Regions from separate parts of the Stappia sp. ABD4_338 genome, predicted to be linked through region 2. Evidence: riboswitches for the same ligand, from Rfam matches in the RefSeq annotation. Region 2 holds a riboswitch; the other holds the start of a gene.
The links. A riboswitch is a leader RNA that binds a small molecule or an ion and turns the genes downstream of it on or off. The one in region 2 is predicted to bind cobalamin.

Region 1 (3,400 bases), 1.7 Mb from region 2:
CTTTCGGCCAGATTTGTTATGTTATCTCATAATATAGAGATGACAACGGGGCCTGCCGTCCGCTCACAGGACCGCCCTCCCACTTCCGTCTCTTGAGGACACCAACATGCCTTCCCTTCCCGAAAAGCTTCCCGTGACCGTCCTGTCCGGCTTTCTCGGCGCCGGAAAGACGACGCTCCTGAACAGGATCCTCTCCAACCGTGACGGACTGCGCGTCGCGGTGATCGTGAACGACATGAGCGAGGTCAACGTCGACGCCGGTCTCGTGCGCGATGGCGGCGCGGATCTCTCGCGCACCCGCGAACAGCTCGTGGAGATGACCAACGGCTGCATCTGCTGCACCCTGCGCGAGGACCTGCTGACGGAGGTCTTCCGCATTGCCGGGGAGCAACGCTTCGATCATCTGCTCATCGAGGCAAGCGGAATTTCCGAGCCGCTTCCGGTCGCGGCGACCTTCGCCTTTCGCGACGAGAACAATGTCAGCCTCGAGGATGTGGCGGAAATCAACTCCATGATCACGGTCGTCGATGCGGCGAACCTGATCGCGAACTACGGCTCCAACGCCTTTCTCGCCGAGCGCGGACTGGAGGCGGCGGAAGGCGACGACCGCAGCCTCGTCGACCTGCTTGTCGAGCAGATCGAGTTCGCCGACACCATCGTGCTCAACAAGGTGAGCCTCGCGGACGCGCGCGAGTTGCAGGCGGTGCGCAAGATCGTGCGCGCGCTCAACACCGACGCGCGCGTGCTGGAGACGGATTTCGGCAACATTCCGGTTCCCGAGCTTCTTGGCGCGAAGCACTTCGATTTCGACCGTGCCCAGTCCCATCCGCTCTGGTTCAAGGAGCTCAACGGTTTTGCGGACCACGTGCCCGAGACCGAGGAATACGGCATTCGCTCCTTCGTCTATCGCGCCCGGCGCCCCTTCGCGCCGCAGCGATTGAAGGCGTTCATCGATCGCTCCTGGCCAGGCGTCGTGCGCACCAAGGGCTTCTTCTGGCTTGCGACCCGCCCGCGCCACGTCGGGGAAATCAGCCAGGCGGGCGCCCAGGTGCGCACGGAAAAACGCGGTCTGTGGTGGTCGGCGGTTCCCAAATCCTACTGGCCGGAAGACCCCGCCTGGGCGTCGGCCATGCGCCCGATCTTCGATTCCCGGTGGGGCGACCGGCGCCAGGAGATCGTCTTCATCGGCCTGGACACAATGGACGAGGCAGCACTTCGCGCCGACCTGGATTCCTGTCTGGTCGACGACGACGATTTCCGCCCCGACCTCTGGACCGGGTTGCCGGACCCCTTTCCCGCCTGGCAGGCCGGGACCGACTGAACGGGACGGCAGGCAAGGCGAAAGCGGTTGCCGCGGGGCGGCCAATCTGCCACTTTTCGTGGTGATGGTTGCCTGCGGAGAATCTCCAAGGGCATGAAAAGGGAACACGGTGAGGCGTACCCAACAGGGACCGAGACCGTGGCTGCCCCCGCAACTGTGAGCGGAAAGCCGACCCCATGTGCCACTGTCCGGACAGGACGGGAAGGCGGGGGAGGCAGCGACCCGCGAGCCAGGAGACCTGCCATCATGGTTTCACCAATTACCGGACGGGGTGTTCCGGGAAGGCGACATGGCAATATCCGGACAGTGCAGGCTTTCCATCTTGCATCGTCCCCCGGCCATCGGTCTTCCCCTGCCCCGCTCCCTCGACCGGCAGGATAAGGATGGCCAGCGACCTGACCTCCTCCATCATCGGGCATGACGACCCGGCACGCTCCGGCACCGCAAGCGCGATCGTCACCGTCTGCAAGACCTGTCGCGCCCGGCACGTCGACGAGGATGGCGCCACGCACTACGGCGAACGCGTCGGCGAGGATGTCTCGAGACGTCTGGCCGAGGCCCTGTGCGCGCTTGAGCTCGATGAGCGCGTCGCCCTTGCCGACGTCGGCTGCATGGCCGGTTGCGGGCGCCCCTGCTCGGTCGCGGTCCAGGCCGTCGGCAAGGCGGGATATCTCTTTGGCGACATCGTCACGGACGAGGAGGTGGCGGCAATCGCCGCCTTCGCGGGCCAGCACATCGGCCTCGAGGACGGATGGTGCTCCTCGCTTCAACGCCCCGAGGCACTGAAGCGCAAGACACTGGCACGTCTTCCCGCTCCCCTTCCCCTCCCGCCGCTGGCCGGCGCCCTTCGCGAGGCAGCGGAATGAGCCACGAGACCGGACAGGAGGTCACCCTCGAACTTCTCGGCCTGGGCTATGCCACCGCACGCGGCGACGCCCTTGTCGCGGATGTGTCCTTCCACGTCCACGCCGGCGAGATCCTTGCGATCGCGGGGCCCAATGGCGCTGGCAAGAGCACGCTGGTGCGCATGATCGCCGGGCTGATGCCCGCCGGCTCCGGCGAGATCAGGCTCGGCGGGCGCCCCCTGACCGATATTCCGATCGCGGAACGGGCCCGCTCCGTCGCCTATGTCGGCCAAAGCGAGGAGCCCGACGGACGCCTGTCCGTCACCGAATATGTCGCCCTCGGGCGGTTGCCGCACCGGCGCGCGCTGGATGCCCGCGCCCATCGCACGGCGGTCGCCGAAGCGCTCGCCGTCGCCGGCCTCTCCTCCCTTGCGCCTCGCACCATCGGCAGCCTGTCCGGCGGCGAGCGCCAACGTGCCAAGATCGCCCGGGCCGTCTGCCAGACACCGAAGCTTCTGGTGCTGGACGAGCCGACCAACCACCTCGACCCGCGTGCCCGGGGCGATCTGCTCAGCCTCGTTGCCCGCCTGGGCATCACCGTCATCGCCGTCCTGCACGACCTGACGCTGATCGAGGATTTCGCCAGCCACGTTGCACTCATCGACGACGGACGCCTAGCCGCCTACGGCCACCCGCAAGAGGTCCTGTCCGGCGCGAGGGTACGCGAGACCTTCGAGGTCGACATGCACCGGCTGCCCCACCCCTTCGAGGACCGGCTGCTCTGCGCCCTCGACATCCCCATCAGCCGGCCCATCAACCGGCCCGTCCCCTCGCGCTGAACCACAAGTCCCTCCGCCTCTGACCGAAAGACCCGTCATGCTCCGCATCCCGACCGCTCTCGCCGCCCTTCTTCTCGCGGGGACGGCACAGGCCGCTCCCGTCACCGTCGACAATTGCGGCGAGCCGCTCACCTTCGAGACCACGCCCGAGCGCATGGTGACCCAGGACATCAACATCTCGGAGATGGCCTTCGCCCTTGGCCTTCAGGACCACATGGTCGGCGTCAGCGGCATCAGCGGCTGGTACAAGACCACGCCCGATTTCGAGAAGAAGCGCGGTGACCTGCCGGAAATCGCGCCGAAGTACCCTTCGATGGAGAACCTTGTCGCCTCCGGCGCGGATCTCTTCTTCGGCGGCTGGTACTACGGGATGAAGCCGGGCGGAGACGTGACGC
Region 2 (3,400 bases):
CGCGCCGGCGGCCTCCAGGTCGCGCACCTCGTCGCGGATCGCCAGCGCGATCTGGCGGCACACGGTCTCGCGCGGCAGGTCGTCGCGCACGAACGACCAGTTCAGGATCGTGACGGGACCGGTGAGCATTCCCTTGAGCGGCTTGCACGTCAGCGCCTGCGCCTGCTGCCACCTTGCCACGGTCATCGGCTTCGGACGGGCCACGTCGCCATAGACGATCGGCGGGCGCACGCAGCGCGACCCGTAACTCTGCACCCAGGCGTTGCGGGTGAAGGCGAAGCCCGACAGCCGTTCGCCGAAGTACTGGACCATGTCGTTTCGCTCGAACTCGCCATGGACCAGAACGTCGAGGCCGATCTCCTCCTGGAAACGGATGGCCCGCGCGGTCTCCTCCGCGAGGAAATGCTCGTAGTCGCCGTCCGAGAGCCTGCCCCTGGCGTGGGCCGCGCGTGCCTTGCGCACCTCCGCCGTCTGCGGGAAGGACCCGATCGTGGTCGTGGGAAACGCGGGCAGGTCGAGGAGCCGCCTCTGTCGTTCGGCGCGGTCCGCGAACGGGCTCTCGCGCCGGCTCATCCGTGGGGTGACGGCGGCAAGTCGCGCGGCAACGGCTGCGTCATGCACGCGCGGCGAGGCCGCGCGCGACGCCACGGCGGCGCTGGAAGCGGCAAGGACCTCGCCGACCGCGTCCCGTCCGCTTTGCAGCGCCGTTGCGATCACCTGCAGCTCTTCCATCTTCTGCACGCCGAAGGCGAGCCAGCTCGCGATCTCGGGATCGAGGTCGTCTTCCTGAGCCAGATCGACCGGCACGTGCAGCAGCGAGCACGACGGCGCGATCTCGATCCGGTCGGCCCTGCGGGTCGCCAGCACCGGCTCCAGCCGGTCGAGCAGGGCGGAAAGGTCCGTCCGCCAGACGTTGCGCCCGTCCACGACCCCGAGAGACAGCAACATCTCGCGCGGCGCCCTTTCGACGAGTGGGACGAGCTGTCCGGGTGCGCGGACCAGGTCGGCGTGCAGGCCGGCGACCGGCAGCGAGACGGCAAGGTCGAGCGCGTCGCCAAGCGGGCCGAAGTAGGTCGCCAGCAGGACGCGGATGTCCGGCACCGCGCGTGCGAAGGCCGAATAGGCCCGGTGCAGGGCGGTGTGCGTCGGGGCGTCGATGTCGCCCGCCAGGCAGGGTTCGTCGATCTGCACCCAGTCGGCGCCGACCTCGGCAAGCCGTGCGAGAAGATCCGCATAGACCGGGACAAGCCGGTCGAGCAGGGCGAGCGGATTGACGTCGGGCGTCACCGCCTTGGCCAGCTTGAGGAAGGTGACGGGACCAAGCAGCACCGGTCGTGTGTGATAGCCGAGCGCCTTGGCCTCCAGGAAATGGTCGAGCGGCTTGGTGTCGGCAAGCGTGAAGCGCTGGTCGCCGGTGAGTTCCGGCACGAGATAGTGGTAGTTGGTGTCGAACCACTTGGTCATTTCCAGCGCCGCGACACCGCCTTCCCGGGGTGTGCCGCCGTGTCCGGCATGGCCGCAGCCATCGGCGTCCGGGCTGCCGGCGCTTGAGGTGCCGCGTGCCATGGCGAAACGGGTTGCGAGCGGCACGGGCCCGCCCGACCAGCCGAAGCGCTCGGGAATCGCGCCGACCATGACCGCCGTGTCGAGCACGTGGTCGTAGAGCGAGAAGTCGCCGCTCGGGATCTGGGTGATGCCGAGCGCGTGCTGCCGCGCCCAACCGGCCGCGCGCAGGGCGGCGGCGGTCTCCTCGAGCGCCGTTTCGTCGAGACGGCCGGCCCAATGGGCCTCGAGTGCGGATTTCAGCTCGCGGCGCGGACCGATCCGCGGGACGCCGAGCGTGGCTGTTGCCAGGGAATGTATGGGAAGCGAAACGGAAGCCATCGGCTTGAACCCCAAATGTTGGGGGCAAAGGCCGAGCGGACGTGTGCGGACACGTGAGCGGAAGGAGCCTCCCGCACGGCCGCATACGCACCACCGGGACACCCCGCCCAGGGACGATCATGATGACGTGGCAGGTCTCCTGGCTCGCGGGTCGTCGCGCGCATCCTGCCTTCCCGGGGGTGGCCGTGGCCGGTCCCAGTGGCGTGAACGGATGCGGGCTCGCCGCTTACAGTTGCGGGGGCAGCTCCGGCCTTGCCATGTCGCCATGGCGCACCGGATTCCCTCTTGGCCGTCACGACACCGGCAGGCGGCGCGACGGAACCACGACGCCACCAGACTGCGCCCGTCGTTCGCTCCTGTCAAGATGATATAAAGGAATGTTTATGTGTTTATATTGATCTTGAGGGCCGGTGCGGAAACCCTGTGTCCCGCGTCTATTTCCCGTCCAGGGCGAAGGCGGCGAGCACCTCGCCCACAAGCGGATTCGGAAACCGGCGATGCAGCGTCACGGCAAAGAAGCGCTCGCTGATTCCCTCCAGCCGATGCAGTTCGGCCAGTGTTCCGGCCGCCAGTTCGTCCCGCACCACGATCGGGGCGAGCACGGCAAGGCCCACCTTCTCGCGCGCGAGAAGACGCAGCATGGCCATGTCATCGGCTTCTGCCGCGATCCTCGGCACGACCCCGAGCCGACCGATCAGCACGTCGAAGGACGCGCGCAGCGCCGCCTCCGGTGTCGGCAGGATGAGCGGTTCGCTTGCCAGCAGGTCGGCAAGCGCGCGGCCCGCGAACTCGGGCGGTCCGACAAGGCTCACGGGCTGTTCCGAAAGGGCGTGCACCAGATAGGGGCTCGCCGCATCGCGTCCGGGCACCAGGTTCGTCAGCACCACGTCGAGCGACAAGGCCTCGAGGGCGCGCAGCAGGTCCGCCTGTGAGCCCGAGCGCAGGATCACTTCCACGTCGGACCGTCCGGCAAGCGGCATCAGGAAGCGGAGCTGGAAGTTGCGCGACAGCGTCGCGAGCGCGCCGACCCGCAGTGCGCGCCGCACATTACCCGTGTTGCGCAGCGTGGCCGTCAGGTCGTCCGCCGTGCGGAAGATCGCCTCCGCGTGGTCGAGGGCGATCCGTCCGGCCTCGCTGAGCACGAGGCCGCGCCCGCGCCGCTCGAACAGGTCATGGCCGAGCGACGCCTCCAGCGCCTTGATCTGGGTCGACAGGGCGGATTGCGACAGGTTCAGCTCGCGCGCCGCCCCGGTCAGCGTGCCCTTGCGGGCAACGGCGCGGAACAGGCGCAGGTGATGCAGGTTCAGAACGGACATTGTTCTTATATATAGAACGATATCGAAGATAATATGTAATTTTTTGAAATCGTTCGAAACGTTATTGGCATGGGCACCGCTCACTTCCGAGGACGCCCCGCCATGTTCGTTTCGCTTCCGCTCTCCCTGCTCGCACCGTCGGTGCTGCTTGCCGCGGCGCTTGTCCTTGCCGTGCGTCCCGGCCGCCGGCCGACGGGCAT

Region 1: another riboswitch for cobalamin. It lies ahead of ACYX4S_RS07390 (DUF1636 family protein); the one in region 2 lies ahead of metE (5-methyltetrahydropteroyltriglutamate--homocysteine S-methyltransferase).

What each region holds. Positions count from the first base shown of each region.
Region 1 covers NZ_CM149982.1:1,605,162-1,608,561, reverse strand. Annotated here, with positions in the region: gene ACYX4S_RS07395 (GTP-binding protein) at 107-1,321, shown strand; cobalamin riboswitch at 1,370-1,581, shown strand; gene ACYX4S_RS07390 (DUF1636 family protein) at 1,705-2,187, shown strand; gene ACYX4S_RS07385 (ABC transporter ATP-binding protein) at 2,184-3,005, shown strand; gene ACYX4S_RS07380 (ABC transporter substrate-binding protein) at 3,043-3,400, shown strand, end outside.
Region 2 covers NZ_CM149982.1:3,331,074-3,334,473, reverse strand. Annotated here, with positions in the region: gene metE (5-methyltetrahydropteroyltriglutamate--homocysteine S-methyltransferase) at 1-1,884, opposite strand, end outside; cobalamin riboswitch at 1,997-2,225, opposite strand; gene ACYX4S_RS15000 (LysR family transcriptional regulator) at 2,319-3,200, opposite strand; gene ACYX4S_RS14995 (proton-conducting transporter transmembrane domain-containing protein) at 3,303-3,400, shown strand, end outside.